One region of the Streptomyces sp. NPDC055962 genome, then DNA from elsewhere that is predicted to be linked to it. Evidence: predicted binding sites of a transcription regulator. Region 1 holds the regulator's gene; each other region holds the start of a gene.
The links. Region 1 encodes HrcA, which represses chaperone genes, less so after heat shock. Its sites were predicted from a motif close to TTNGCACTCNGNNNNNCNGAGTGCNAA; they were not measured.
Positions count from the first base shown of each region.

Region 2: a site for HrcA is predicted at 3,130-3,156, ahead of groL (chaperonin GroEL). Genes of this name have one in related genera too.
Region 3: a site for HrcA is predicted at 7,884-7,910, ahead of groES (co-chaperone GroES). Genes of this name have one in related genera too.

Region 1 is NZ_JBHJYN010000002.1:602,628-612,483, reverse strand. It holds gene ACFC51_RS07905 (nitronate monooxygenase) at 1-125, opposite strand, end outside; gene dnaJ (molecular chaperone DnaJ) at 270-1,409, opposite strand; gene hrcA (heat-inducible transcriptional repressor HrcA) at 1,410-2,426, opposite strand; gene ACFC51_RS07890 (MBL fold metallo-hydrolase) at 2,592-3,314, shown strand; gene ACFC51_RS07885 (DUF3097 domain-containing protein) at 3,340-4,158, shown strand; gene ACFC51_RS07880 (ABC transporter substrate-binding protein) at 4,279-7,161, shown strand; gene hemW (radical SAM family heme chaperone HemW) at 7,244-8,476, opposite strand; gene ACFC51_RS07870 (SpoIIE family protein phosphatase) at 8,488-9,856, opposite strand, start outside.
Region 2 is NZ_JBHJYN010000010.1:160,312-170,167, forward strand. It holds gene ACFC51_RS26155 (glucosyl-3-phosphoglycerate synthase) at 1-400, opposite strand, end outside; SAM riboswitch class I at 554-681, shown strand; gene thrC (threonine synthase) at 700-1,998, shown strand; gene ACFC51_RS26165 (MoaD/ThiS family protein) at 2,027-2,302, shown strand; gene ACFC51_RS26170 (cold-shock protein) at 2,753-2,959, shown strand; gene groL (chaperonin GroEL) at 3,320-4,942, shown strand; gene ACFC51_RS26180 (hypothetical protein) at 5,043-5,459, opposite strand; gene ACFC51_RS26185 (DinB family protein) at 5,634-6,143, shown strand; gene ACFC51_RS26190 (DUF4267 domain-containing protein) at 6,175-6,600, opposite strand; gene ACFC51_RS26195 (anthrone oxygenase family protein) at 6,648-7,094, opposite strand; gene ACFC51_RS26200 (TetR/AcrR family transcriptional regulator) at 7,186-7,764, shown strand; gene ACFC51_RS26205 (glycosyl hydrolase family 28-related protein) at 8,104-9,856, shown strand, end outside.
Region 3 is NZ_JBHJYN010000001.1:1,074,843-1,084,698, forward strand. It holds gene guaB (IMP dehydrogenase) at 1-95, opposite strand, end outside; gene ACFC51_RS04780 (sigma-70 family RNA polymerase sigma factor) at 231-806, opposite strand; gene ACFC51_RS04785 (response regulator transcription factor) at 1,230-1,841, opposite strand; gene ACFC51_RS04790 (WhiB family transcriptional regulator) at 2,275-2,604, shown strand; gene ACFC51_RS04795 (LysR family transcriptional regulator) at 2,829-3,719, opposite strand; gene ACFC51_RS04800 (MOSC domain-containing protein) at 3,802-4,476, shown strand; gene ACFC51_RS04805 (SDR family NAD(P)-dependent oxidoreductase) at 4,785-5,558, shown strand; gene groL (chaperonin GroEL) at 5,693-7,318, opposite strand; gene groES (co-chaperone GroES) at 7,420-7,728, opposite strand; gene ACFC51_RS04820 (polysaccharide deacetylase family protein) at 8,017-8,937, opposite strand; gene ACFC51_RS04825 (methyltransferase domain-containing protein) at 9,061-9,856, shown strand, end outside.

The DNA.
Region 1 (9,856 bases):
GCGGCGAGGAAACCGATCCCCCCGGCCTCGCCGACGGCCGCGGCGAGCTCCGGGCGGGACGTGCCGCCCGCCATCGGAGCCTGCACGATCGGGTAGCGGCAGAGACCGGTCAGCGCCAAGGACATGACCGCATCGTGCCACGTCCGACGGATCGTGCCGAATCAGCCCTTTCACACGGCGGACGGGCCGCCGCACACAGCGCACCGCCCGCCGGTACGAGGCCGGCGGGCGGTGCGGTGACAGGGTCCGCGGACGGTGCCGCGGCAGGCTCAGCGGCCGTTGAAGGCGTCCTTCAGACGGGAGAACAGCCCCTGCTGTCCCGGCTGGAACTGCCCCGTGGGCCGCTCCTCGCCGCGCATCTGGGCCAGCTCCCGCAGGAGGCGCTCCTGCTCCGGGTCCATCTTCGTCGGGGTCATGACCTCGACGTGCACGATCAGGTCGCCGCGTCCGCCGCCGCGCAGGTGCGTGATGCCCCGCCCGTGCAGCGGGACCGACTGTCCGGACTGGGTGCCCGGCCTGATGTCGATCTCCTCCAGGCCGTCGAGCGTCTCCAGCGGCACCTGGGTGCCGAGCGCCGCGGCGGTCATCGGGATGGTGACCGTGCAGTGGAGATCGTCGCCGCGGCGCTGGAACACGCCGTGCGAGAGCTCGTGGATCTCGACGTAGAGGTCGCCGGCGGGGCCGCCGCCGGGGCCGACCTCGCCCTCGCCCGCGAGCTGGATCCGGGTGCCGTTGTCGACACCGGCGGGGATCTTCACGGTGAGGGTGCGCCGCGAGCGGATGCGTCCGTCACCGGCGCACTCGGGGCACGGGGTCGGCACGACCGTGCCGAAGCCCTGGCACTGCGGGCAGGGCCGCGAGGTCATGACCTGGCCGAGGAAGGACCTGGTGACCTGGGAGACCTCGCCGCGGCCGCGGCACATGTCACAGGTCTGCGCGGAGGTGCCGGGTGCGGCGCCCTCGCCACTACAGGTCGTACAGACGACCGCCGTGTCGACCTGGATGTCCTTGGTGGTGCCGAAGGCCGCCTCGGAGAGGTCGATCTCCAGCCGGATCATCGCGTCCTGGCCGCGCCGGGTGCGCGAACGGGGTCCGCGCTGCGACGCCGTGCCGAAGAACGCGTCCATGATGTCGCTGAAGTTGCCGAAGCCGCCGGCTCCGAAGCCTCCCGCGCCACCGCCGCCGCCCGAGGCGGACAGCGGGTCGCCGCCGAGGTCGTAGACCTGCTTCTTCTGCGGGTCCGACAGCACCTCGTAAGCGGCGTTGATCTCCTTGAACCGCTCCTGGGTCTTCGGATCCGGGTTGACATCCGGGTGCAGCTCGCGGGCGAGCCTGCGGAATGCCTTCTTGATCTCGTCCTGAGATGCGTCGCGGCGCACGCCTAGTACGGCGTAGTAGTCCGTGGCCACTTACGAATCCGCCAGGATCTGTCCGACGTAACGTGCCACTGCGCGTACCGCTCCCATCGTTCCGGGGTAGTCCATGCGGGTCGGTCCGACCACGCCGAGTTTGGCGACTGCCTCGTCGCCCGAACCGTAGCCGACCGCGACGACGGACGTGGAGTTGAGGCCCTCATGGGCGTTCTCGTGCCCGATCCGTACGGTCATGCCCGAATCCGTTGCCTCACCGAGCAGCTTCAGCAGCACGACCTGCTCCTCCAGCGCTTCCAGCACCGGCCGGATCATCACAGGGAAGTCGTGTCCGAAACGGGTGAGGTTGGAGGTGCCGCCGATGATCAGCCGCTCCTCCGTCTCTTCGACCAGGGTCTCGAGAAGGACGGAGAGAACCGTCGACACGGTTCCCCGGTCCTCGGCCTCGAAGGACTCCGGCAGGTCCTGCACGAGCCGCGGGACGTCCGCGAACCGTCGTCCGACGACCCGGCTGTTCAGCCGGGCCCGGAGATCGGCCAGTGACGTGTCACCGAACGGTGCAGGACAGTCGATCATACGCTGTTCGACCCGGCCCGTGTCCGTGATCAGCACGAGCATCAGCCTGGCCGGGGCCAGCGACAGCAGCTCCACGTGCCGCACGGTCGACCGGGTCAGCGAGGGGTACTGCACGACGGCGACCTGCCTGGTCAGCTGCGCGAGCAGCCGGACCGTGCGGCCCACGACGTCGTCGAGGTCGACCGCGCCGTCGAGGAAGTTCTGGATGGCCCGGCGCTCCGGCGACGACAGGGGCTTGACGCCCGCGAGCTTGTCGACGAAGAGCCGGTAGCCCTTGTCCGTCGGAATGCGCCCCGCACTCGTGTGCGGCTGGGCGATGAAGCCCTCGTCCTCCAGCACGGCCATGTCGTTGCGGACGGTCGCCGGGGAGACTCCGAGGCTGTGCCGCTCCGTGAGCGCCTTGGAGCCGACGGGCTCCTCGGTGCCGACATAGTCCTGGACGATGGCGCGCAGCACTTCGAGTCTGCGTTCGCTGAGCACCGCGCACACCTCCAGCTGTGGTTCTTCGGCTTCCGCCTGGCACTCTGTGCGTTCGAGTGCCAGCAATCCCCCCGGTCAGTGTACGGGGGCGGGGTGGGCCCGGGGCAAGGGCGACCGGCCACGCCTTCGCAGGAGTACGCAGGTCGTTGCGGATAGCGTCGCCGTATGGACGTCAGTTGGGAAGAGTTCGGCTGGGAGCGGTTGGGCAACGGTACGGGACGGCGGCGCCTTCCCGTCTGGGACGCCACCGTCGCGCTGGTGGCGGGGGCGGACGGCGTGCTGCTGTACGACACCGGTTCGACGCTCCGGGAGGGGGTCGAGCTGCGGACCCAGGCGGAGGCGCTGCTGGGCCGGAGGGTGACGCATATCGCACTGAGCCATCCGCACTTCGACCATGTACTCGGCACCGCGGCCTTCTCCGGGACGGCGGTCCACGGCGCGGTCGGTACGGCGGAGCTGCTGGAGCGCGGCGCCGAGGAGCTGCGCGCGGACGCGCTGCGGCACGGGATGGGCGAGGCGGACGCCACGGCGGCCACGGACGCCCTGGTGGCACCGCGGCACCAGGTCAGCGGCGAGTCCACGCTCGATCTCGGCGGCGGGCTCCAGGTGCTGCTGGCCAACGTGGGCCCCGGGCACAGCGGCCATGATCTCGCGGTGCTGGTGCCGGGCTCCCCGGTCGTGGTGCTCTGCGGCGATCTGGTCGAGGAGTCCGGTGAACCGCAGGCGGGCCGCGACGCCGTCCCCTCGCACTGGCCGGCCGCACTGGACCGGCTGCTGGAGCTGGGCGGCGAGAACGCGCTGTACGTGCCCGGACACGGGGCGGTGGTGGACGCGGCGTTCGTACGGGCCCAGCGCGATCAGCTGGCTTCCCGCTTCGGCGTGTCGTGAAAGGGCCCCCGTTTATCGTCGTGCCATGCGCAGCTACCAGCCGGATCTGACTCCGCCGTGGAAGAAGTCCGCCCCGGCCCCCGAGGTCCCCGCCGAGCCCGACCTGGTCGTCGAGGAGGCCGTCACCGGCTTCTGCGGGGCGGTGATCCGGTGCGAGAAGACGGCCCAGGGGCCGACGGTCACGCTGGAGGACCGCTTCGGCAAGCACCGGGTCTTCCCCATGGAGCCGCGCGGCTTCCTGCTGGAGGGGAAGGTGGTCACGCTCGTGCGCCCCTCGGCGGGCGGGCCCGCCCGCCCCACGCGGACCGCCTCAGGCTCGGTGGCCGTGCCCGGGGCGCGGGCACGGGTCGCGCGGGCGGGGCGGATCTACGTGGAGGGACGGCACGACGCCGAGCTCGTCGAGCGGGTCTGGGGCGACGACCTGCGCATCGAGGGCGTCGTGGTGGAGTACCTGGAGGGCATCGACGACCTCCCGGCGATCGTGCGGGAGTTCGCGCCCGGCCCGGACGCCCGGCTGGGGGTGCTCGTCGACCACCTGGTGCCCGGCTCCAAGGAGTCCCGGATCGCCGCGCAGGTCACCGACGGGCACGTGCTGGTGGTCGGGCACCCGTACATCGACGTCTGGGAGGCGGTGAAGCCGTCGTCCGTGGGCATCCCCGGGTGGCCGGCGGTGCCGCGCGGCCAGGACTGGAAGACGGGCGTGTGCCGGGCCCTGGGCTGGCCGGAGAACACCGGTGCGGCCTGGCAGCACATCCTCTCCCGGGTCGGCTCGTACAAGGACCTGGAGCCGCAGCTCCTGGGCCGCGTGGAGGAATTGATCGACTTCGTCACCCTTCCTTCCTGATGTACCGGTACGGGTCGAGGAGGATCCGGTACCGATCCCCGTGAACTCCTGCGCCGCCCGCACGCCATCCGTTATTGAGGGGTGACCGCCGGGCAGGCGGTGGGAAGGCACGGGGGCCGGATGACACGCGAAGTGTGGCGGGACAGCGCGGAGAACGAGGCGGCCTCCGCCGTCTTCCACCTGATGCAGGAGCTGATCGACCAGTACCGCGTCAACCGGCCGGTGATGCCGCTGGTCGTGGCGCAGGCGGAGGACGCGTCCGCCGGCCAGGAGATCGACGGCAGGGTCGAGCAGATCGTCCACCAGGTGCACCGGGCGAACCAGCTGCGCCGGGTGCCGGTGAAGCTGGTCGAGGGCCGGGGCGCCACCCCGTACGACGCGGCGCTCTCCATGGTCCGCACCCTCACCGGGCGGCCCTGGGAGACCCGGCGCACCTCGCAGTACAAGCCCTTCGCCTTTCCCCGCTCCCGGCTGCTCGCCGCCATCGAGCAGGCCACGGCCACGGTCGTCGCGCAGCCGGACTGGGGTTCGGCCCGTGAACGCGACGAGCGGATCCTCGAACAGCTGGGCAGCCTGCGCTGGCGGGCCAACCGGTCGGAGCACACCTGGTGGGACTCGCTGCGCGCGTCGGTCCGGCCGGAGACGTTCCTGGGGGCCGTCTTCATCGCCGTGCTCAGCGTGCTGCTGGGCGAGATCGGCTGGCTCCTCACCGCCGTGGTCGCCGCCGTGGCGCTGCTCGGGCTGGCGGTCGTACGGCTGCTGACCAGGGCGGCGCCGCCGCTGCTGTGGCTGCGCCCGGCCAGCAGGTGGCTGGCGACGACCTCGTCCCTGGCCGCGTCGAGCACCGCGTACCCCTCGGACGGCTGGTCGCGCTTCTCGCCGAGCCGTTCGTGGCGGGTGATCCGGGCGCGGGCAGCCGCCGTCGCGGAGCGGGTCGCCGACGCGGGGGCCGGCGACGAGCACGCGCGCCAGTTCCATCTGGAGCTGCGGGTCCAGGCACTGCTGGAGGACCTGCTGGACTGCTACCGGCCGCACGCCCTGGACTGGCGGCGCAGCAAGCGCACGGTCCCGCCCGTGGTCTTCCTGCCGACCGCCACCCAGGACAACGGCGGCATCCTGCTGATCAACGCCGTCAACAACGTCCGTTCGCGGCGCAGCGAGGTGGACCCGCTGCTGCTCCTGGCGTCCCTCCCGGCCGACCGCATCATGCGGCACACCCCGCCGCTCCCCCCGGAACCGCCCGCGCACGGCGGCATCCGGTCGGGGGCCCGCGCGCGGTACGAGGCATGGGTCGACGACCTGAGCGTCGGCCAGGCTCCGGCGGCGGCCGTACGGCTGGCCTGGGTGCTGCGGCTCCCCCTGTCCACCGGCCAGCTGACCCACGAGCACGCGCACGCCCAGCTCGTCACGCACCGGGTCCGCCGCACGTGGGCCTGGTGGGTGATGTCGGGGAAGGCGATGGCCCTGGTGCTGGTCTGCGCCCTGCTGGGGACCTTCCTGTGGAGCCAGCACTGGAAGGAGACGTACTGCTACGGCCCGCTCACCGGGCGCAGCACGGACGCGGTGCGCCTGGCCGGTCCGAGCGGCGCGAAGGAGTGCATCGGGGTGGCGACGGCCTCGCAGGTGCGGTTCGCCGAGGGCAACACCCTCCAGCTGAACGGGGCGGGCGAAGGCGTCACCTTCGAGCGGATCGAGCAGGCGATACGGGAGCAGAACGCGGGCATAGGCGCGGACGAGCCGCGGGTCACCGTCGTCTACGCGGGCCCGCTCACCGGAACCGACGCGAACAGGGAGGACACGCGTAAGGGCCTGGAGGAGCTGACCGGTGTCTATCTCCATCAGCGGTTCGTCAACGACACGGCGAATCGTTCCGTCAAGCTCCGGGTCCTGACGGCCAACGGCGGCCAGGACATGCTGCGCCAGACCACGGCGGTCAGGAAGATCGTCGAGGTCGCCCGGCGGGACCCGTCCGTCGTCGGCGTGGTGGGCCTCGGCCGCAACACCACGGAGAGCGCGGCCGCCACGGGACTCCTCCAGCGCGCCGGGCTGCCCCTGGTGGACACCACGAACTCCGGCAGCGACCTGGCCCGTTCCTACCCGAACTACTTCGGACTCGCCGCGACCGACGAGGAGCAGGCGGACGCCGTCGGGCTGATCGCCGGGCAGCTGGCGGACCGGCTGGACGATCCGCAGGCGGTCGTCCTGTCGAGGAAGGTGGCCAACGAGGACAAGGACCGGTACACCACCGAACAGCGCAGGGTCGGCCTGGAGATGCTGAAGCGGACCGGCTTCACCGTGGCCTCCGACACCCAGTACTCCCTCTCCAGGGACGGCGGCTCCGCCAATCTCGACACACCGCTGCACGCGATCTGCGGTGCGGAGCGCGTGCCCGACGCCCTGTACTTCGCGGGCCGGGTCGAGGACGTCAACACGCTGATGTCCGGCCTGGGACAGACCGCCGGCTGCTCGGACAAGGCCATCACGGTGTTCACCGGGGACGACCTGGCCAAGGCGCGCTTCGACGACTCGACGAAGCTCGCGGACAAGGTCACGCTGTACTACGGCGCCCTCGCGCCCATGAGCCGGGGCGGTGGCAGGGCGTTCTGGTCGGACTCCCGCAAGACCCTGCAGTCGCTGCTCCCCGAGGGCCGGGAGCTGCCCGCGCTGCCGAAGGAGCGCCCGTACGAGGACAAGCTCTTCACCAGCGGGCAGACCGTCATCTCCTACCAGGCGACCGCGGCCCTCTACGCCGCCGCGACCCGGGGCGACACCCCGCAGAGCGCGGCGGAGACCTGGGCGACGCTCTACTCGGTCGCCCTGCACGACATGCCGACCGGGACGATCACCTTCCGGGGGACGATCCCGTACGCCGACCAGAAGGTGCACGGCCTGAACGTCGTCGAGGTGACCCAGCCGGGGCCGGACGCGCGCAGCCGGATCGTGTGCGGCCGGGCTGCGGGTGACGGCGAACCGCTCACCCGCGCCGAGTGCGCGGTGCCGTAGCCGTGCGGTGCGGTGCCTGCGGTGCGGTGCCGTGCGGTGCCGTGCGATAGCCGTGCCGTGAGGGCTCCTGTCCTCCGCCGGGTCAGTCCACCAGGTCCCGTACGACGGCGTCGGCCAGCAGGCGGCCGCGCAGGGTGAGCACGGCGCGGCCCTCGGTGTACGGCCCGGGCTCCAGCAGCCCGTCCGCCACCGCACGGCCGGCCGCGGCGAGCCCGGCGGGCGCGAGCAGCGAGAGCGGGCAGCCCTCGACGAGGCGCAGCTCCAGCAGGATGCGTTCGACCCGCCGGTCCTCGTCGCCGAGGATCTCGCGGCCGGCCCCGGGCGAACGGCCCTCGGCGAGGGCCTGCGCATAGGCGCCGGGGTGCTTGACGTTCCACCAGCGCACCCCGCCGACGTGGCTGTGCGCCCCTGGCCCGGCGCCCCACCAGTCCGCCCCGCGCCAGTACAGCTCGTTGTGCAGGCAGCGGCCCTCCGGCGTACGGGACCAGTTCGACACCTCGTACCAGGAGAAGCCGGCCGCGGCCATCGCCTCGTCGGCGATCAGATAGCGGTCCGCGTGGACGTCGTCGTCCGTCATCGGGACCTCGCCCCGGCGGATCCGTCGGGCCAGCTGGGTCCCCTCCTCGACGATCAGCGCGTACGCCGACACGTGGTCGGGCCCGGCGCCGATCGCCGCGTCCAGGGAGGCCCGCCAGTCGTCGTCGGACTCGCCGGGGGTCCCGTAGATCAGATCGAGGTTGACGTGCTCGAAGCCCGCCTCGCGGGCCTCGGCGACACAGGCCTCGGGCCTGCCCGGGGTGTGGGTGCGGTCCAGGACCTTCAGGACGTGCTGCCGGGCGCTCTGCATGCCGAAGGAGACACGGTTGAAGCCGCCCTCCCGCAGCGCCGCCAGGTACGCCGGATCCACGGACTCCGGATTGGCCTCCGTGGTGATCTCGGCGTCCTCGGCCAGCCCGAACTCCTCCCGGATCGCCGCGAGCATCCGGACGAGGTCGGCGGCGGGCAGCAGCGTCGGCGTACCGCCGCCGACGAAGACCGTGCGGACCGGACGGGGGTCGTCGCCGAGGACCTTGCGGGCCTGGCGCACCTCCTCGACCAGGTGGGCCGCGTAGTTGTCCCGGGAGGCGAGGGCGCCGCCGGAGCCGCGCAGCTCGGTCGCGGTGTAGGTGTTGAAGTCGCAGTAGCCGCAGCGGGTGGCGCAGTAGGGCACGTGCAGGTAGAAGCCGAGCGGACGGCCGGCGGCGCCTTCCAGGGCATGGCGGGGCAGCGCCCCGTCGTCGGGCACGGGCTCACCATCGGGCAGTACGGAAGGCATACCGTCCATTGTCACTCGCCGGCGGAGCTGCCCCGCACATCCGCGCGACGGCCCTCGTCGACCTGGATCACCAGCAGGGCCAGGTCGTCGTCGGGCGGCCGTTCGGCGAAGGTGTGGACGGCCCGCTTGATGCGGTCGGCTATCCCGGCGGCCGGAAGCCCCGCGCAGCCGGCCAGGACCCGCGCCAGGCCGTCGCCGTCGTCGAACATCAGCCGCCCCGACCGCCGCTCCGTCACCCCGTCGGTGACGCAGAGCAGGCTGTCGCCGGGTTCCAGGTCGAAGCTCTGGCTGTCGTACGCGACGTCCTCGACGACTCCGAGCAGCACCTGTGACTCGGCGGCCGGGCGTACGGAGCCGTCGGGGCGCAGCAGCAGCGGGAGCGGGTGGCCCGCGCTCGCCACGGTGCAGCGCACACCGCCGTCGGGAAGCGGCACGAGGTCGCCGTACAGCAGCGACAGGAAGCGGGACTGGGATCCGTCCTGCATCTCCCCGCCGCCCTGGAGCTGCTGGCCGCCCGCCGCCGCGACCATGAGGGCCGCGGCCTCCGCCGCTTCCATCGCGTCGTCGAGGAGGAGCCGGTTGAGGCGGTCGAGGACCTCGCCGACGCGGAAGCCCTCCCGGGACAGCAGGCGCAGCCAGGGGCGGGCCAGGCCCGTGACGACGGCGGCCTCGGGGCCGCTGCCCTGGACGTCCCCGAGCACGAAGCACCAGCGGCCGCCTGGGCACGGGAACAGGTCGTAGAAGTCGCCGCCGACCACGCCGTCGTCCCCGGGCTCGTACACGAGCGCGCTGGTGACACCGGGTATCTCGGCGACCTTGCTGGGGAGCAGGCCACGCTGGAGGATGCGGCTGATCGTGGCCTGGCGGGTGTAGGCGCGGGCGGCACCGACCGCGAGGCCGACGCGGCGCACGAAGTCCGCGAGGAGGGCGGCCACCTCGTCGGGGATGTGGTCGGTGCCCTCACGGCCCACGAGGACCGCGCCCAGCGTCCGGCCCCCCGAGACGATGCGGTGGGCGAGAGCGGCCCCTGCGCCGTCGCCGCGCCCCGGTGCGGTGCCTCCGGGCCAGGGCATGGGCACCGGGCCGGTACCGACGCTCCCGGGTAAGCGGAGGGGCTCCTTCTCCAGTGCGGGGCGCAGCAGCGCGGTCCGCGCCTCGTCGCTGTGCCAGACGCCCGCGAGGCGGGGCACCGCCGACGGGCCGCCGCCCTCGCTCTCCAGCCATATCGCACACCAGTCGGCGAGGCGGGGCACCAGGAGGGGGCCCGCCGTCGAGGCCACCAGGTCCTCGTCGAGCTGGCCCGCGAGCAGCCCGGAGGCCTCGGCCAGGAAGGCGGGTCCTCCGCGTCCGGCCCACTCCGCGTCGTCGCGTGCGGCGTGC
Region 2 (9,856 bases), on a different contig from region 1:
CCTCGAGGTCCGCGTCGACGAAGCAGACGATCTCGCCGCTGGTCACCAGCAGCGAGCGCCACAGGACCTCGCCCTTGCCGGGCAGGGCGGGGATGCGGGGGAGTATCGCGTCCCGGTGGACGACCCGGGCGCCCGCCCGGCGGGCCTCCTCGGCGGTGGCGTCGGTGGATCCGGAGTCGATCACCACCAGTTCGTCGACGAGCAGGACCTTCTCCATCAGCTCGCGCCGGATCTCCGCGACGATCGCGCCGACCGTCGCCTCCTCGTTGAGCGCGGGCAGGACGACGCTCACCCGCGCACGGTGCGGATCCCTCGCCCGCGCGGCCGTCAGGCGGTCCAGCGGGCGGTCGGCAGCCGACCAGGAACGCCTGGTCAGCCAGCGTTCCACCTCTTCCAGCACGGTCGATACTCCCTGTATGTGATCCATCTCGCGGTTCGGACGACTATCTCAACCGTCCGGTGCTTCGGTTACAGTCTTGAACAACGCGGATGACCCTCGCATGTCGGGGTCGGTCGGCGAATAAACGCCCGGATCCATGGTCCGGTGCCACAGCGCTCATCCAGAGGGACTGAGGGAACGGCCCGTTGAAGTCCCGGCAACCCTCCTGCCGACCGCGAGGTCACGGTGGGGAAGGTGCCAATTCCGTCTTGTGGCGAAATACGTCGCAAGGAAGATGAGGAGAAAGGGCCTCCGCCATCATGGCCGTGCAGACAGTTGCAGCGAACACCAATTCTTCCGCCGTGGACCTCGGTCCCGCCGCGGCGCTTTCCTGCCGCGAATGCGGCGAGCGTTTCGAGCTCGGTCCCATTTTCGCCTGTGCGTCCTGTTTCGGGCCGCTCGAAGTGGCGTACGACCTGCCGAGCGGCTCCCCCGAAGAGCTGAAGAAGCGCATCGCCGAGGGTCCGAACAACATCTGGCGCTACGCGCCGCTGCTGCCGGTCCCCGCCGACGTCGCGGACAAGCCCAACATCAACCCCGGCTTCACGAAGCTGGTCAAGGCCGACAACCTCGCCCGCGAGCTGGGCGTGACCGGTGGCCTGTACGTCAAGGACGACTCCGGGAACCCGACGCACTCCTTCAAGGACCGTGTCGTCGCCATCGCCGTCGAGGCCGCCCGCGCCTTCGGATTCACCACGCTCTCCTGCTCCTCCACCGGCAACCTCGCCGGTGCCGTGGGTGCCGCCGCCGCCCGCGCCGGCTTCCGCTCCTGCGTGTTCATCCCGCACGACCTGGAGCAGGGCAAGGTCGTCATGGCCGCGGTGTACGGCGGTGAGCTGGTCGGCATCGAGGGCAATTACGACGACGTCAACCGCTTCTGCTCGGAGCTCATCGGCGACCCGCTCGGCGAGGGCTGGGGCTTCGTCAACGTCAACCTGCGGCCGTACTACGGCGAGGGCTCCAAGACCCTGGCGTACGAGATCTGCGAGCAGCTCGGCTGGGAGCTGCCCGACCAGCTCGTCATCCCGATCGCGTCCGGCTCGCAGCTCACGAAGATCGACAAGGGCCTGCAGGAGCTGATCAAGCTCGGCCTCGTCGAGGACAAGCCGTACAAGATCTTCGGCGCCCAGGCCGAGGGCTGCTCCCCGGTCTCCACCGCCTTCAAGGCCGGTCACGACGTCGTGCGCCCCCAGAAGCCGAACACCATCGCCAAGTCCCTGGCGATCGGCAACCCGGCCGACGGCCCGTACGTCCTGGACATCGCCCGGCGCACCGGCGGTGCCGTCGAGGACGTCGACGACGAGCAGGTCGTCGACGCGATCAAGCTGCTGGCCCGCACCGAGGGCATCTTCGCGGAGACCGCGGGCGGGGTGACGGTCGGCGTGACGAAGAAGCTGATCGACGCCGGCCTGCTCGACCCGTCCCTGACCACCGTCGTCCTGAACACCGGCGACGGCCTCAAGACGCTCGACGCGGTCGCCCCCACGACCGGCCTGTCTGCGACGATCCGGCCCAGCCTGGACGCGTTCCGCGACGCGGGCCTCGCCGCCGCCAACTGACCACCCGAGACCGAAGGAAGGCACCCACATGAGCGTCAAGGTCCGTATCCCCACCATCCTCCGCACCTACACGGACGGTCAGGCCGAGGTCTCGGCGGAGGGCGCGGTCCTCTCCGAGGTCATCGCGTCCCTGGAGCAGAACCACCCGGGCATCGGCGCCCGCGTCCTCGACGACCAGGGCAAGCTGCGCCGCTTCGTCAACGTGTACGTCAACGACGACGACGTGCGCTTCGAGGGCGGCCTGGACGCCGCCACCCCGGACGGCGCCGGCGTCTCCATCATCCCGGCCGTCGCCGGAGGCTGACCGCCGCAGGCGCGACACGGGCCGGCTCGGCCGCCCGATTCCACAGAGTGAGCAGAATGCCCCCCTCCGCGAGAGAAGCGGAGGGGGGCATTCTGCATGGTTGAGCGCGGTACAGTTGGGGAAGTCCCCGCAGCTGCCCGCGCCGCCCGCATATGAGAATGCGCCTGGCCGCGACAAGAAGCAGCCAAAGTACGTGAACCCCTTGAGGCATAAGTGGCCTTTGTCAGGCCCGACTTGCCCTGGAATCCCATGAATTCCGCCTATCCGTGTGGTCGCGTGCGCCCAGAATTCTCGTCCGATTGACCTGTTGCAGAGGGCAGTTGGGCAGATACATTCGGCCGCGGTCGACGCGTTCCGGCGCACGCCACCCTCTCCTGTCGGAGGGTGAGTTCTGACCCGGGCCCGCGAAGTGCGGTGCTCGTGCAAGGGCCAGTAATAGGGGAGTTAGGCATGGCTCAGGGCACCGTCAAGTGGTTCAACGCGGAGAAGGGGTACGGCTTCATCGCGGTCGACGGTGGTGCGGATGTTTTCGTCCACTACAGCGCGATCCAGATGGACGGGTACCGCACCCTCGAAGAGGGTCAGCGAGTTGAATTCGAGATCTCGCAGGGCCAGAAGGGGCCGCAGGCGGACATGGTCAAGCTCGCCGTCGGCTGAGTTCGGCGCGGTCGGCCAACGACACTACTCACGCACGCGGGGCCCGTACCTCCATGAGAGGTACGGGCCCCGCGTGCGTCTCTGTCGGGTCCGCCGCTCGTACGCATGTCGGAGCGGGTGCCCGCGCCCCACCCGCAGCCCTCCCGGTTGTCCACATCCCGAGGGGGACGCTTGCACTCGCAGGGGTCGAGTGCTAATCATTGGCGTTAGCACTCTCCAGGTGAGAGTGACAGAAACTTGGACCGGGCCGGTGAGGCCCGCAGGCCCAGTGGGGCAAGGAACCACTGAGCACGCTGGCCGTCCGTCGCGGGCGCCTCTCGGTCCGGAGAAATCCACCCCTGTCCGGGAGGACCACTTCACATGGCCAAGATCATCGCGTTCGACGAGGAGGCACGGCGCGGTCTCGAGCGCGGGATGAACCAGCTCGCCGACGCCGTCAAGGTCACCCTCGGCCCCAAGGGCCGTAACGTCGTCCTCGAGAAGAAGTGGGGCGCGCCCACGATCACCAACGATGGTGTTTCCATCGCCAAGGAGATCGAGCTCGAGGACCCGTACGAGAAGATCGGTGCGGAGCTGGTCAAGGAGGTCGCCAAGAAGACGGACGACGTCGCCGGCGACGGTACGACCACCGCCACCGTTCTCGCCCAGGCGCTCGTCCGCGAGGGCCTGCGCAACGTCGCCGCGGGTGCCAACCCGATGGCTCTCAAGCGTGGCATCGAGAAGGCCGTCGAGGCCGTCTCCGCCGCTCTGCTGGAGCAGGCGAAGGACGTGGAGACCAAGGAGCAGATCGCTTCGACGGCCTCCATCTCCGCCGCCGACACCGAGATCGGCGCCAAGATCGCCGAGGCGATGGACAAGGTCGGCAAGGAAGGCGTCATCACCGTCGAGGAGTCCCAGACCTTCGGTCTGGAGCTCGAGCTCACCGAGGGTATGCGCTTCGACAAGGGCTACATCTCGGCGTACTTCGCCACCGACATGGAGCGCATGGAGTCGTCGTTCGACGACCCGTACATCCTGATCGTCAACTCCAAGATCAGCAACGTGAAGGACCTCCTTCCGCTGCTCGAGAAGGTCATGCAGTCGGGCAAGCCCCTGCTGATCATCGCGGAGGACGTCGAGGGCGAGGCTCTGTCGACGCTGGTCGTCAACAAGATCCGTGGCACCTTCAAGTCCGTCGCCGTCAAGGCCCCGGGCTTCGGTGACCGCCGCAAGGCCATGCTCGGCGACATCGCCATCCTCACCGGTGGCACCGTCATCTCCGAGGAGGTCGGTCTCAAGCTGGAGAACGCCGGCCTGGACCTGCTCGGCACCGCCCGCAAGGTCGTCATCACCAAGGACGAGACGACGATCGTCGACGGCGGCGGCGACAGCGACCAGGTCCAGGGTCGCGTCAAGCAGATCCGCGCCGAGATCGAGAACTCCGACTCGGACTACGACCGCGAGAAGCTCCAGGAGCGCCTCGCGAAGCTGGCCGGCGGCGTGGCCGTCATCAAGGCCGGCGCCGCCACCGAGGTGGAGCTCAAGGAGCGCAAGCACCGCATCGAGGACGCGGTGCGCAACGCCAAGGCCGCCGTCGAGGAGGGCATCGTCGCCGGTGGTGGCGTGGCTCTGCTCCAGGCCTCGGCCGTCTTCGAGAAGCTCGACCTGACCGGTGACGAGGCCACGGGCGCCAACGCCGTGAAGCTCGCGCTGGAGGCCCCGCTCAAGCAGATCGCCGTCAACGGTGGTCTCGAGGGCGGCGTCATCGTCGAGAAGGTGCGCAACCTGCCGATCGGTCACGGCCTCAACGCCGCGACCGGCGAGTACGTCGACATGATCGCCGAGGGCATCATCGACCCGGCGAAGGTCACGCGCTCCGCCCTGCAGAACGCCGCGTCCATCGCCGCGCTCTTCCTCACCACCGAGGCCGTCATCGCCGACAAGCCGGAGAAGGCCTCCGCGGCCGCTCCGGGCGGCATGCCGGGCGGTGACATGGACTTCTGATCCTCGGATCAGCAGCTCCAGGCAGTACCCGCAGTATCCGTGCGACGCCGGCCCCCGGGATTCGTTCCCGGGGGCCGGCGTCGTGCGCGCTGCGGGCGTCTCACCACGCGGGCGCGGTCAGGATGCAGAGATCGCCGTTGTCAGGGTCGCCGACGTACGACCAGAGCTTGAGCGTCCGGCCGTTGCGCAGGGCCTCGTAGGTGGTGGCATCGCTTTCGTATTCCACGGAGATCTCGTTCCCGTCCGCTTCGTCCACCCCGCTCGGCCGGCCCCGGTCCCAGGTTCCTGATCCCGACTCCCGGCCGTCGCCGCCGCAGGCGCGGTCGGCGGTGTACGTTCCGTCCGGTTCGAGCTCCAGTGTGCCGCCCCACTTGTCGGTCCATGTCACGGCGGCCTGGGGCATGGACAGTTCGAGCGGCTCGCCTTCGGGCACCGGTGGGGGGAAGAGCCTCCCGCAGCCCGCGAGAGCGAACACGAGTGGGACGAGCACCAGCGATGACCGACGGGAACGCGACATACGGCACCTCGGGACCTTGCGCGAGACACGGGCGCGGGCGGTCCGTGCCGGCAGGAGCGTAGAGCAGGGTGCGCAGCTCCGGTCGTCCGGGGGGTGCTCCCTCCGCCCGCACCGGGGTGAGCGGACACTGGACGTCCCGGCCACGCCCCGGCCATGTCCCGAAGGAGCGCCACCATGACCACCGACCGCCGTACGGCACCGCCCACCGCGGGTGACGAGCGAGAGACCCTGCGGGCCTTCCTCGACTACCACCGGGCCACCCTCGCCATGAAGTGCGAGGGTCTCGACGACGAGCAGCTCCGTCAGCGGTCGATGCCGCCCTCGACGCTGTCGCTGCTCGGTCTGGTGCGGCACATGGCGGAGGTGGAACGGGCCTGGTTCCGGCGGGTCTTCGACGACAACGAGGCCCCGATGGTCTGGTCCGACCGCATCGACTTCCAGGCCGCGTACGACGCGCGTACGTCGACCCGGTCCGAGGCGTTCGGCGCCTGGGAGGCGGAGGTGGAGCACTCGCGCCGCCTGGAGGAGCAGGCCGCGTCCCTCGACCTCACCGGGCTCCAGCCCCGGTGGGGACACGAGGTGTCGCTGCGCATGGTCATGGTGCACGTGCTGCTGGAGTACGGCCGCCACAACGGCCACGCGGACTTCCTGCGGGAGGGCGTCGACGGGACCGTGGGTGCCTGAGCCGGCGTGGGCGGCGTAAGCCGAGGCGGCGTCAGGCGGACTGGAGGGCGGACGGGGCCGGAGAGGCCGGTGCCTTGCGGGTCTCGCGCCTGATCATCAGGCCGTTGGCCACCATCAGAGTCGCGGTCAGGCCGTGGATGCCGAACGCGACGGCCGCGGAGCCCTGGTGGGCCAGCACGGTGGCCATGTCGCCGTATGCGGCCAGGGCTTCCACCAGCAGCGCCCAGCCCAGTGCCCGGCGGTGGCCCGTCACCAGCAGCACGCCCAGGACCAGGGCCAGGACGATGTCCCGGATTCCCTTCACGATCAGGAAGCCGCCACCGTCGCCGGACGGCGGGTCCGGCAGGCCGAAGCCCTGCGCCGTCGCCTCCGGGCTCAGGACGAACTCCGTCCCGAACCAGAGGATGAAGAGGACGAAAGCGGCGCTGAGAGCGGTGTTGATCTTCTTCTGTGTCATGTTCCTTCTCCTTGAGGGTCCTGCCGGGGATCCCGGCGGCTCGTGCGTCAGGCGAGGGCGGTGACCAGCAGGGTGAAGGCGCCGATGAGGACGGCGACGCGGACGTAGTGCCAGCGCTCCCAGCGGTTCATCTGCTCCTTCCAGTCCTCGGGCCGGTTCTCGGGGGTCCACGTCTTGCTCCGGTTGTTGATCGGGACGAGCAGCAGGACCGACATGAGGACGGTGAGGACGAGCAGTCCGGCGGCGACGACGACGAGGCCGGTGCCCGCGTGGTGGCGCCCGGCGACCGCCCAGGCCGCGGCGAGGGCGACCGAGCCGAAGTACCAGAACGGCATGACGGCGCCCAGCATCCGGCCCCCGTGGGCGCGGCCGAGCTGGCCGCTGTCCTCGGGGAGCGCGTCGAAGATCCGGTTCATGACGAAGGCGACGGAGAACTCCACCCCCACCATCACGCCGACGACCACGGTGGTGATGACTTCGAGTGCGCTGAGCATGGCGACCCCTCCAGATATCTAGCGTTGCTAGCTGTTGAGTCGACGCTAGCGCTACCGACGCTTGAATGTCTAGCGGTGCTAGGATCGAGTCATGTCGGTAAAGGAACGCAAGGAGCGCGAGCGAGCGGCCCGTGAGCGCCTCATCGTGGCGACGGCCCGTCAGCTCGCGGAGCAGCACGGCTGGGACGCGGTCACCACCCGCCGGCTCGCCGAGAGCATCGAGTACAGCCAGCCCGTCCTCTACAGCCACTTCCGCGGCAAGCGCGAGATCATCGGCGCCGTCGCCCTCGACGGTGCGGCCGAGCTGGCAGTGGCGCTGCGCGCCGCGACCGCCGCCGCGGACGGTCCGCGCGCCCGGGTCGCCGCCCTGGCTCACGGCTACCTCGACTTCGCCGCACACAACCCGGCGGTCTACGACGCCCTGTTCCAGCTCGACGGCGGTCTGGCGTACGCGCAGGAGGACACCCCGGAACCCCTCAAGGACGCCTTCGCCGCTCTGCTGGAGTGCCTGGGTGAGGTCGCCGGCGACGGCGTCCACCCGGGACTGTTCACCGAGGTGTTCTGGGCGTCCCTGCACGGCATCGCCACCCTGACCCGAGCGGGGCGGCTGCCTCCGGAGGAGACGGGGCGGAGGGTGGACCTGCTGGTGGACCGACTCGCGGTGCTCTGACGCGCCGTTCCGCCCGGACGTCGGCCGTCCGGCCGTCCCGCGTGGGCGTCGGCCGTTCCGCCTGGACGTCGGCCGCCCCGCCGCATGCTCGCCGCCCCGGCGGGCGCCCGCCGTCCCGCCGCCCCAGGTCCGTCGGACTGCCGCCCCGGGCCCCGTCGGGCTGCGGCCCGGTCCGTCAGCCGGTGGAATCGGCCGTTCCCCGCATGCGGTCTCCGCGCAAAAGAATGACGGTTTGCTGCATCTAATCGGCAACAGACGGAAAACCTCTCGCACACCTCTTGTGGTGGTGATTCCGCGCGCCCTAACGTCGCCTCACCTTCCGAGAGAAACGGGCATGCGATGTCACGTCACATCACGGTCGCCGCGCTGACGGCCGCCGTTGTCGGACTGGGGGCGCTGACCGGCGCTCCTGTGGCCCAGGGCGCGGAGGGGAAGCCGTCCGCGCCGGTGGTGACGCGTGCGGGCCTCGACCCCGCCCTGGTGGCGGGGCGGGGCGCCGACGTCCCCTTCGTCGAGCAGGAGGCGGAGAACGCCGCGACGAACGGCACGGTCATAGGCCCCGACCGCACCGCCTACACCCTCCCCGCCGAGGCGTCCGGCCGTAAGGCGGTCCGTCTGGTGCCCGGCGAGCACGTCGAGTTCACCCTGCCGGCGGCCGCGAACGCGATCACCGTGCGCTACAGCATCCCGGACGCGCCCGGAGGCGGCGGCATCACCGCACCGCTCGACGTCTCGGTCAACGGCACGAAGCGCTCGACGATGACGCTGACCTCGCAGTACTCCTGGCTCTACAACCAGTACCCGTTCACCAACGACCCCGGCGCCGATCTGCTCCAGCCCGGCTGGTGGATCACCGAGTGCTCGTGCGTCCCGAACGCGACGACGCCCGCCCCGGTGATCTCCAAGCCCTTCCGGCCGAGCCACTTCTACGACGAGCAGCGCCTGCTGCTGGGCAAGAGGTACCGGGCGGGTGACACCGTGCGCCTGACCGTCCCCGCCGGGAGCCGTGCCGCGTGGACGGTCGTCGACGTGCTCGACTCGGAGCTCGTGGGTCTGCCGCACGTCGAGCTCCGGGCGGCGAACGCCCTGCTCTTCGGGGCCGACCCGTCGGGGCGCCGGGATTCCGCGGGCGCCCTGGACCAGGCGATCGCCTTCGCCAAGCGCAAGAACCTGCCGGTGTACGTCCCGCCGGGCACCTACCGGGTCGACCGGCACATCGTCGTCGACGACGTCACGATCAGGGGTGCCGGCAGCTGGTACACGACGTTCAAGGGCCGCCAGGTCACGCTCGACACCCCGGCCGCCGACGGCTCGGTCCACACGGGGGTCGGCTTCTACGGCAAGGAGGCGGCCGACGGCGGCAGCCACGACGTCCACCTGTCCGGCTTCGCCATCGAGGGGGACGTCCGGGAGCGCATCGACACCGACCAGGTGAACGGCATCGGCGGGGCGTTGAGCGACTCGTCGATCGAGGGCCTGCACATCCGCCACACGAAGGTCGGCATGTGGTTCGACGGCCCGATGTCGAACCTGCGGATCACGGACAACGTCATCGTCGACCAGATCGCCGACGCCATCAACTTCCACGGCGGGGTGACGGGGTCGGAGGTCGCGCACACCTTCGTCCGCAACTCCGGTGACGACGGCCTCGCGATGTGGTCCGAGAAGAGGGCCGACACGGGCAACACCTTCACCCGCAACACCGTGCAGAGTCCGGTCCTCGCCAACGGCATCGCGGTCTACGGAGGCACGGACAACACCGTGTCCGGCAACCTCGTCGCCGATCCCGTGCGTGAGGGGAGCGCCCTGCACGTCGGCGCCCGCTTCGGCGCGGAGGCGTTCCGGGGGCGGCTCGACCTCACCGACAACACGACGGTCCGGGCGGGGACGTACGAGCTGAACTGGAACATCGGGCTGGGAGCCATCTGGTTCTTCGCCCTGGACCGGGACATCGACGCCGACATACGCGTGACGGGGAACAACTTCCTCGACAACACCTACAACGCGATCATGCTGGTCACCGACTGGCCGGTGAAGGACACGTACAAGATCCAGGGCGTGCACTTCAAGGACATCAAGGTGGACGGCACGG
Region 3 (9,856 bases), on a different contig from region 1:
AGGACCTCTGACGCGCCCGGCAGCAGCAGCACGTCGTCGTATGTCAGCCCGAGCGTCGCGAACTTCTCAGGCACTCCGTCGACGTTTGCAGTCATGACACCTTCCCCAAATGGTCTTGATCGGTGCGGATGTCCATGCTAACGGGCTCCACGGGTGTCTCATTCCACGATCAAGATCACCTGGCGGTTCTGTGGCTTCCTCCACACCGCGCGGACCTCCGGGACCGGACCCTACTGGCCCGCGAGGGCCCGCAGTCTGCTCAGGGCACGGTGCTGGGCGACGCGGACCGCTCCGGGTGACATTCCGAGCATCTGCCCGGTCTCCTCGGCGGTCAGCCCGACCGCGACGCGGAGCACCAGCAGCTCGCGCTGGTTGTCCGGGAGGTTGGCGAGCAGCTTCTTGGCCCAGGCCGCGTCACTGCTGAGCAGTGCCCGCTCCTCGGGGCCGAGCGAGTCGTCGGGCCGCTCCGGCATCTCGTCGGAGGGCACGGCCGTCGATCCGGGGTGCCGCATCGCGGCCCGCTGGAGGTCGGCGACCTTGTGTCCGGCGATGGCGAAGACGAAGGCCTCGAAGGGCCTGCCGGTGTCCTTGTACCGCGGCAGCGCCATCAGCACGGCGACGCAGACCTCCTGCGCGAGGTCCTCCACGAAGTGACGGGCATCACCGGGCAGGCGGTTCAGACGGGACCTGCAGTAGCGCAGGGCGAGGGGGTGTACGTGGGCGAGCAGGTCGTGCGTGGCCTGCGCGTCACCGTCGACGGCACGGTGCACCAGAGCACCGATCACCGTCGTCCCGTCCTCACGCATCGGACCATGGTGCCCCGGGCCCGTCCGATCCGAGGCATCGCGTCCTGAGTTGTGCACCGAAGCGTTATCAGCGTGCTTCGCCGATCCGCCGCCGGCGGGTGCGCCGGCGTGGCCGACGGCCGCGCCTCCACGGCCCGCCGCCGTGTCGGGACGGCCGGCCGGTGCTTCGGGTCGTGCGTCCTGGCCGCTGTGAGCGAGTGCTCCAGCGTTCTGAGCGGGTGCGCCGGATGTCATGTCCTGCGCCCTCCCCTTCCGCTCGACCGAATGTTCCCCGAGGAACTCCACAACCCCAAGGATGCGGCATCGGCCGGGAAGCGTCACCTGGCGCTGGTGGGGAGGGCCCGGCCGCAGGTCCACCGCCCACCGTCACCCCGTCCGCCGGCATGCGGACGGGATCGCACGGCTACGGGCCGCGCCGCGGCATCAGCGGACCAGGCCCCAGCGGAATCCGAGCGCGACGGCGTGCGCGCGGTCCGAGGCCCCGAGCTTCTTGAACAGACGCCTCGCGTGCGTCTTGACCGTGTCCTCGGAAAGGAAGAGCTCGCGCCCGATCTCCGCGTTGGAGCGGCCGTGGCTCATGCCTTCGAGCACCTGGATCTCCCGCGCGGTGAGCGTCGGCGCCGCCCCCATCTCGGCGGACCGGAGCCGGCGCGGGGCGAGCCGCCACGTCGGGTCGGCGAGCGCCTGGGTCACGGTCGCCCGCAGCTCGGCGCGCGAGGCGTCCTTGTGCAGATAGCCGCGGGCCCCGGCGGCGACCGCGAGCGCGACACCGTCGAGGTCCTCGGCGACGGTCAGCATGATGATCCGGGCGCCGGGGTCCGCCGAGAGCAGCCGCCTGACCGTCTCCACACCCCCCAGACCGGGCATGCGTACGTCCATCAGAATCAGATCCGAACGGTCGGCCCCCCAGCGGCGGAGGACTTCCTCGCCGTTGGCCGCCGTCGTCACGCGCTCGACGCCGGGAACGGTCGCAACCGCGCGGCGGAGCGCTTCTCGGGCAAGCGGGGAGTCGTCGCAGACGAGGACGGATGTCATGACCGTCCTCCGCAGCTGATGCGCGTCACCTTGAGCCTCCAGGCTGATACAAGTCGTCACCTGTGCGGTTGACCCCCTCGGACATCTGCCCGAGCTCGATCTCCGTCAACCGCCTCCCCCTCATCAACGACGGTCACTCGAAAGAGTTACGGGCCAAAGCATCCGGTTCGGCACTCTAAGTGAGGGGGTGTGCACGGAGAAGAGCGACACGGAATCCTTCACCCTTCAACCGGCCCCCCACTCCACGACCTGCCCCATTTAGCGGGATTTCTTCCCTTTTGCTGGCGTCTGCGGCTAGATTCGCAATCAGTCATATTTACATCTACTAACACCGTAGATGTACGGTCGGGATTCCGGTCACCGACACCGACGGACGAGCACCAACGGTCGAGGAAGCCGTTTCCGAACCAGCAAGGTTTCGAGGGGACACGCAATGGCAGATTTCTCCCGCCTTCCCGGACCCAACGCGGACCTGTGGGACTGGCAGCTGCTGGCCGCCTGCCGCGGGGTCGACAGTTCGCTGTTCTTCCATCCCGAAGGAGAACGGGGAGCAGCCCGGAGCGCCCGTGAGACCTCGGCGAAGGAGGTCTGCATGCGCTGCCCGGTACGCGCCGAGTGCGCGGCGCACGCGCTCGCCGTACGGGAGCCCTACGGCGTGTGGGGCGGCCTGACCGAGGACGAGCGCGAGGAGCTCATGGGCCGCGCACGCAACCGTCTGATCTCCGCACACACGGGCCCCGCCCCGGACCCCGGTCACACCTGACGGTCCGCACGGCACATCGAACGCAGAAACGTTTTTTCACACCGGACGCCCACCACGGACCCCACGCCCCGGCCGCCGCGGGCCGGGCGGTTCCGCATGCCGACGGCCCACCGCGCGCCCGGAACCACCCACGACGGAATCACCACGCGACCGGACTCGCCGCGCGACCGGCACGCCGCGCGACCGGGGTCACGGTACGCCCGGACCCGTCGCGCGGCCCCGGCTCAGCGCGCGGCGGCCAGGGAGAGCTGGTCGAGGGTCGCCGCCACCGCCGGTACCCGGGCGAGGTCGGGCAGGGTGAGGGCGACGATCTCCCGCTCCACGGCCGGCTCCACCGCCACCGTGCGCGCCCCCTTGGCCCGTACGGACTCGAGGGCCAGCTCCGGCAGGACGGCGACGCCGAGACCCGCCCCGACGAGCCCGATCACCGCCGGGTAGTCGTCCGTGGCGAAGTCGATCCTCGGGGTGAAGCCGGATGCCTCGCAGACCTCCACCAGCTGCCGCCTGCAACGCGGGCAGCCGGCGATCCACGGCTCGTCGGCCAGGTCACCGATGCCCACCGTGTCCGTACCCGCCAGCCGGTGCCCCTCGGGGACCAGCCCGACCAGCCGGTCCCGCAGCAGCGGCCGCACGACCAGGTCGTCCCACTCGCCGCAGGTGGCCCCGTAGCGGAACGCCAGGGCGATGTCGCAGTCGCCGTCGCGCAGCATCTCCACCGAACGCGGCGGTTCCGCCTCGACGAGTGAGACCCGCGTGCCCGGGTGCGCGGCGCGCAGGGCGGCGAGGGCGCCGGGGACCAGGCTGGAGCTCCCGCTCGGGAAGGACACCAGCCGGACCCGGCCGGCCCGCAGCCCGGCGATCGCGGCGATCTCCTCCTCCGCGGCGGTCAGCCCCGCGAGGATGCCCGACGCGTGGCGCACCAGCGCCTCACCCGCCTGGGTGAGGCGCATCTCGCGCCCCGTACGGATCAGCAGCGGAGTGCCCGCGGAACTCTCCAGGGCCTTCATCTGCTGGCTGACGGCAGGCTGGGTGCACCCCAGCTCACGCGCGGCGGCGGAGAACGAACCGGTGGTGGCCACAGCGCGCAGGACACGGAGATGACGGGCTTCGATCACCCCTCAACCATAAGCGACTCTTGCAGAAAGAGTCGATTAATCATGAGCACCTTTGAGTGCCCCGCGATTAGTCTGTCCGGTCATGAAGGTGCTCACCGTGAATCTCGGCCGTCCCACGCCCTCTCCCCACTCCGACGGGGCCTCCGGGCTCACCGGGATCGGCAAGCGTCCGTCGGACGGCCCCGTGCGGGTCGCGGACCCCGGCCCCAAGGGCAGCGGCGGCAGCGGTCTGAGCGGTGACGCGGTGTGCGACCTCCGGCACCACGGAGGATCGGACCAGGCGGTCTACGCGTACGCCCGTGAGGAGCTCGACGCCTGGGAGAAGGAGCTCGGCCGGCCCCTGCCCAACGGTGCGTTCGGCGAGAACCTGACCACGGTCGGCCTCACCGTGAGCCACGCGCGCATCGGTGAGCGCTGGCGGATCGGCGACGAGCTGGTCCTGGAGGTGACGTCGGGGCGCATTCCGTGCCGTACGTTCGCGGGCCACCTGGGCGAGCACGGCTGGGTGAAGCGGTTCACGCGCGAGGGCGCGACCGGTGCGTACCTCCGGGTGATCGAACCGGGGACGATCCGCTCCGGCGACCCGGTCGAGGTGGTGCACGTGCCCGGCCACGGGATCACCGCGGCCATCGAGTTCCGGGCGACGACCACGCAGCGGGAGCTGCTCCCGGGCCTGCTCGACGCCGGGGACGCCCTGCACACCGAGACGCTGCGCGCCGCACGGGCGTACGTGGCACAGCGGGACTCCGCCTCCTGACCACCCCGGTGACGCGGACGCGCGCGGAGCCGTACGGGGGTACCGTCCGGCTCCGCCCCGGCGCCGTGGGTTGCAGCCCAGGGTGAGGGTGCCGTCGACGCGGCGGGGGATGCCGTACGGGTTGTCGTCATCAAGCGCCTTCACCTCAGGGTTGTGTGCGAGCGCCGTCGCTGACGCGGGGTTCGACGCCCGCCGGCAGACGGCGCACGACATCGGCCGGGCCGTCCGTGCGGTCCTCCGTCCGGCCGACCGGCCTGAGGGAGAAGCCGGGTCGGCCGCCCGCACACGCGGGCACTAACGTGCCGCCTATGACGACTGCACTGATTACGGGCGCGACGGCGGGGATCGGGGCCGCCTTCGCACGGCGGCTCGCGGGTGACGGGCACAATCTGGTGCTGGTGGCCCGCGACACGGAACGGCTTCGGGCCCAGGCCACGGAGCTGCACGACGGGCACGGCATCGAGGCCGAGGTGCTGACGGCCGACCTGTCCACGGACGCCGGGATCGAGGCGGTCGAAGCGCGGCTGGCGGACCGCGTGAGCCCCGTCGACCTGCTGGTGAACAACGCCGGCTTCGGCAACAAGGGGCGCTACCTGGACGTCTCGATGGCCGACGAGCTGACGATGCTGAAGGTCCACTGCGAGGCGGTTCTCCGGCTCACCTCGGCGGCCGCGGGCCCGATGCGGGAGCGCGGCCGCGGCGGCGTGGTGAACGTGGCGTCCGTCGCCGCCTTCCTGCCGCGGGGGACGTACGGGGCGTCGAAGGCGTGGGTCGTCCAGTTCACCCAGGGCGCCGCGAAGGACCTGGCGGGTTCGGGGGTGCGGCTGATGGCCCTGTGCCCGGGCTTCGTGCGCACCGAGTTCCACCAGCGGGCCGGGATGGGGACGGGCAACATCCCGGACTGGATGTGGCTCGACGCCGACAAGCTGGTGGCCGCGGCACTGGCGGACCTGGCACGGGGCAGGACGGTGTCGATCCCGGACCCCCGCTACAAGGCGATGATGGGCCTGGTGAAGCTGGCGCCCCGCGGCCTGCTCGGTGGAGTGACCTCCCGTGCCGGCCGGACGTACGGCCCGAAGTAGCCGCCCGGACCGGCCCCGGGCAGCCGCCGGACCGACGGTCCGGAGCAGACGCCCGGGACGCGGTCCCGCACACGCACCGAGGCCCGGTGCCCCCGCGACGGGGGTACCGGGCCTCGGTGTCGTACGGAGCCGTACTAGTGGGAGTGGCCGTGGCCGCCGTGACCGGCGTCGCCCTCTTCCTCGGCCGGCTTCTCGACGACCAGGGTCTCGGTCGTGAGCAGCAGCGACGCGATGGACGCGGCGTTCTCCAGGGCGGAGCGGGTGACCTTGACCGGGTCGATGACGCCGGCCTTCACCAGGTCGCCGTACTCACCGGTCGCGGCGTTGAAGCCCTGGCCCTTGTCGAGCTCGGCGACCTTCGAGGTGATGACGTAGCCCTCGAGGCCCGCGTTCTCCGCGATCCAGCGGAGCGGCTCGACGGCGGCGCGGCGCACGACCGCGACACCCGTGGCCTCGTCGCCGGTCTTGCCGAGGTTGCCCTCGAGGACCTTGACGGCGTGGACGATGGCGGAGCCACCACCGGAGACGATGCCCTCCTCGACCGCGGCGCGGGTCGCGGAGATGGCGTCCTCCAGACGGTGCTTCTTCTCCTTGAGCTCCACCTCGGTGGCGGCACCGACGCGGATCACGCAGACGCCGCCGGCCAGCTTCGCGAGACGCTCCTGGAGCTTCTCACGGTCCCAGTCGGAGTCCGTGGACTCGATCTCGGCCTTGATCTGGTTGACGCGGCCCTTGACGTCGGCGGAGTCGCCGCCGCCGTCGACGATGGTCGTGTCGTCCTTGGAGACCGTGACGCGGCGGGCCGTGCCGAGCACGTCCAGACCGGCCTGGTCGAGCTTGAGGCCGACCTCCTCGGCGATGACGGTCGCACCCGTGAGGGTGGCGATGTCGCCGAGCATGGCCTTGCGGCGGTCACCGAAGCCGGGGGCCTTCACCGCGACGGCGTTGAAGGTGCCACGGATCTTGTTGACGACGAGGGTGGAGAGCGCCTCGCCCTCGACGTCCTCGGCGATGATCAGGAGCGGCTTGGAGGCGCCGGCCTGGATGACCTTCTCCAGCAGCGGGAGCAGCTCCTGGATCGAGCCGATCTTGCCCTGGTGGATCAGGATGTACGGGTCGTCGAGGACGGCCTCCATACGCTCCTGGTCGGTCACCATGTACGGGGACAGGTAGCCCTTGTCGAAGGCCATGCCCTCGGTGAACTCGAGGTCCAGACCGAAGGTGTTGGACTCCTCGACGGTGATGACGCCGTCCTTGCCGACCTTGTCCATCGCGTCCGCGATGAGCTCGCCGACCTGCGGGTCCTGCGCGGAGAGCGCGGCCACGGCGGCGATGTCGGCCTTGTCGTCGATCGGGCGGGCGGTCGCGAGGAGCTCCTCGGACACGGCCTTCACGGCGGCGTCGATGCCCTTCTTCAGGGCGGCCGGGGACGCGCCCGCGGCGACGTTGCGCAGACCTTCGCGGACGAGGGCCTGGGCGAGCACGGTGGCGGTGGTGGTGCCGTCACCCGCCACGTCGTTGGTCTTGGTCGCCACCTCCTTCACCAGCTGGGCACCGAGGTTCTCGTACGGGTCGTCGAGCTCGACCTCGCGCGCGATGGTGACACCGTCGTTGGTGATGGTGGGAGCGCCGAACTTCTTGTCGATGACGACGTTGCGGCCCTTCGGACCGATCGTCACCTTCACCGTGTCGGCAAGCTTGTTGACGCCGCGCTCAAGGGCGCGACGGGCGTCCTCGTCGAACTTCAGAATCTTCGCCATGGGCTGTTTTCTTCCCTCTCAAAACGAACTGCGCCCCTCGCCGCCCGGCTAGTCATCTCGCAGGGGGCCAGGGGCGCAGAACAGAAGCAAACGTGGGTGAATTACTTCTCGACGATCGCGAGGACGTCGCGCGCCGAGAGGACGAGGTACTCCTCGCCGTTGTACTTCACCTCGGTGCCGCCGTACTTGCTGTACAGCACGACATCGCCGGTCTTGACGTCGAGCGGAAGGCGCTCGCCGTTCTCGAAGCGGCCCGGGCCCACGGCCAGGACGACGCCCTCCTGGGGCTTCTCCTTGGCGGTGTCCGGAATGACCAGGCCGGAAGCCGTGGTCTGCTCGGCGTCGAGCGGCTGGACCACAATGCGGTCCTCGAGCGGCTTGATCGCAACCTTGGAGCTGGTGGTCGACACGATCCGGTCTCCCCCTTCGGAGATCTCACGGGGTTTAACAGTCTGTGGGGTGGCGACCAGGTCGATCCGTCGTCGCGGGTGCCGGACCTGCCCTGTCGCGCAGTGGTGCTGGCACTCTCCCTCGGGGAGTGCCAGCACTGAGACTATGACCGCGATTAGCACTCGGTCAAGCGGAGTGCCAATTCACCACCCTCGCGTGGCGCCGCGGGGCCGGCCCGCCCCCGGGACAACGCGGGAGACCTCCACGCCGTTCCGGTGCCGGGCGGGCCGGTGCGCGGACCGCTCCCGTCAGACGTAGTCCTCCAGCCTGGCCACCGCGTACCCCTTGTCCGTGACCGTCTTCATGACGCGCCGGACCATGTCGGCCATGGAGCCCTCCCAGTCCTCGTCACCCCGGAAGTGGGTGAGGATGATGTCTCCGGGATGCAGGTCCCTGTCCCACTCGCGCCACTCCATGTGGTCGGGGAACGCCTCGGCCGCCCACAGGGGCACGGCCTTGATGCCGCAGGACTTCGCGACGCGCAGGGTGTCGCCGTTGTAGTTGCCGTACGGCGGCCGGAAGAGCGTGGGCCGCTTCCCGAAGAACCTCTCGATCTTGTCCTGCTCGCCACAGATCTCCCGCCGCTGCTCGGACGCCGAGAGCCCTGGGAGGTAGCGGTGGTTGAGCGTGTGGTTGTTGAGGGTGACGCCCCGGGCCTGCATGTCCTTGAAGTAGCCGTAGTCGTCGCTCACCACGTAGTCGCTGAGGAACGCGCTGTACGGGATCTTCAGTTCCGTCATCATCCGGAGCAGTTCGGGGTCCTTCTCCGCCCCGTCGTCCATCGTCAGGAAGACGATCCGCTCCTTGGTGGGCACGGTGGTGAAGACCGGCGGCAGCTTCTCCCCGCCCTCCACCTCGAACCCCTCGCGGGTGGTGATGTGCGGCTTCGCGGCAGGCGGCGCGGGAGCGGCGAGCGGGACCTTGGCCAGCCCCCACTTCTTCGCGACGGCGACGCGTGCGGCCAGCTCCCGCTTCAGGCGCTCCGCCTCGGCCCTGGCCCTGGCCTCGGCGGCCGCGGGGCCCGCCTGCGCCGCGGCGGCTCCCGGCTGCCCGGCGGCCGGCCCGCCCCGGCCGGCGGCCGCTTCGTCACCACCGTCTGCACATCCGGAGGCGGCGGCGCCGATCAGCAGGGCGGCCACGACCGCACAGACCGCTCTGTGGCGCTTCATGACAGATTTTTCTTTTTGTCGTACTAGCTGCATGGCGCCGCATCCTGCCACCGGGTCACCGGCGGTCTCCCGCGACACCTCCGGGGGATCCGCCGGGTCCCCCGGCTGGCTCACAATGGACGGGTGAACGACCTTCCCCCCGCAGATCAGGCCGATCCGCTCGCCGCCTTCGCCGCCCTGCGCACCCCCGAGGGCACGGCGCTCCTGGACGAGCTGCGTGACCACGACCCCGCCCGTGAACTGGCGACCGCGACCCGTCTGCGCCGTACGCACCCGGCCGCCCTGGTCTCGGCGGCGCTCGGCCAGGCGCGGCTGAGGCAGCGCGCGGTCGCCAAGTTCGGGGCGGCGGACGCGTACCGCATGTTCTTCACCCCGAACGGCGTGGAACAGGCGACCCGCACCTCGGTCGCCTCCTACCGCGCCGGGCGGTTCGCGGAGCTCGGCGTGCGGAGCGTGGCCGACCTGTGCTGCGGGATCGGCGGCGACGCGATCGCCCTGGCCCGGGCGGGCATCCGGGTCCTGGCCGTGGACCGGGACCCGCTCACCGCTCAGGTCGCCCGGGCCAACGCCGAGGCGCTCGGCCTCCAGGACCTCGTCGAGGTGCGGTGCGCCGACGTCACGGAGATCGACACGTCCCCGTACGACGCGGTCTTCGTCGACCCCGCCCGGCGCGGCGGACGCGGCCGGATCTTCGACCCCGAGGCCTACTCACCGCCCCTGTCCTGGGCGACGGAGGCCGCGCTCAGGGCCCCCCGCGCGGCGCTGAAGATCGCCCCCGGCGTCCCGCACGAGGCGATCGGACCGCAGGCCGAGGCCGAGTGGATCTCGGACGGCGGCGACGTGAAGGAGGCGGTGCTCTGGTTCGGCGAGGGCTTCGCACCGGGTGCCTACCGGGCCACGCTGCTGCCGTCGCGTGCGA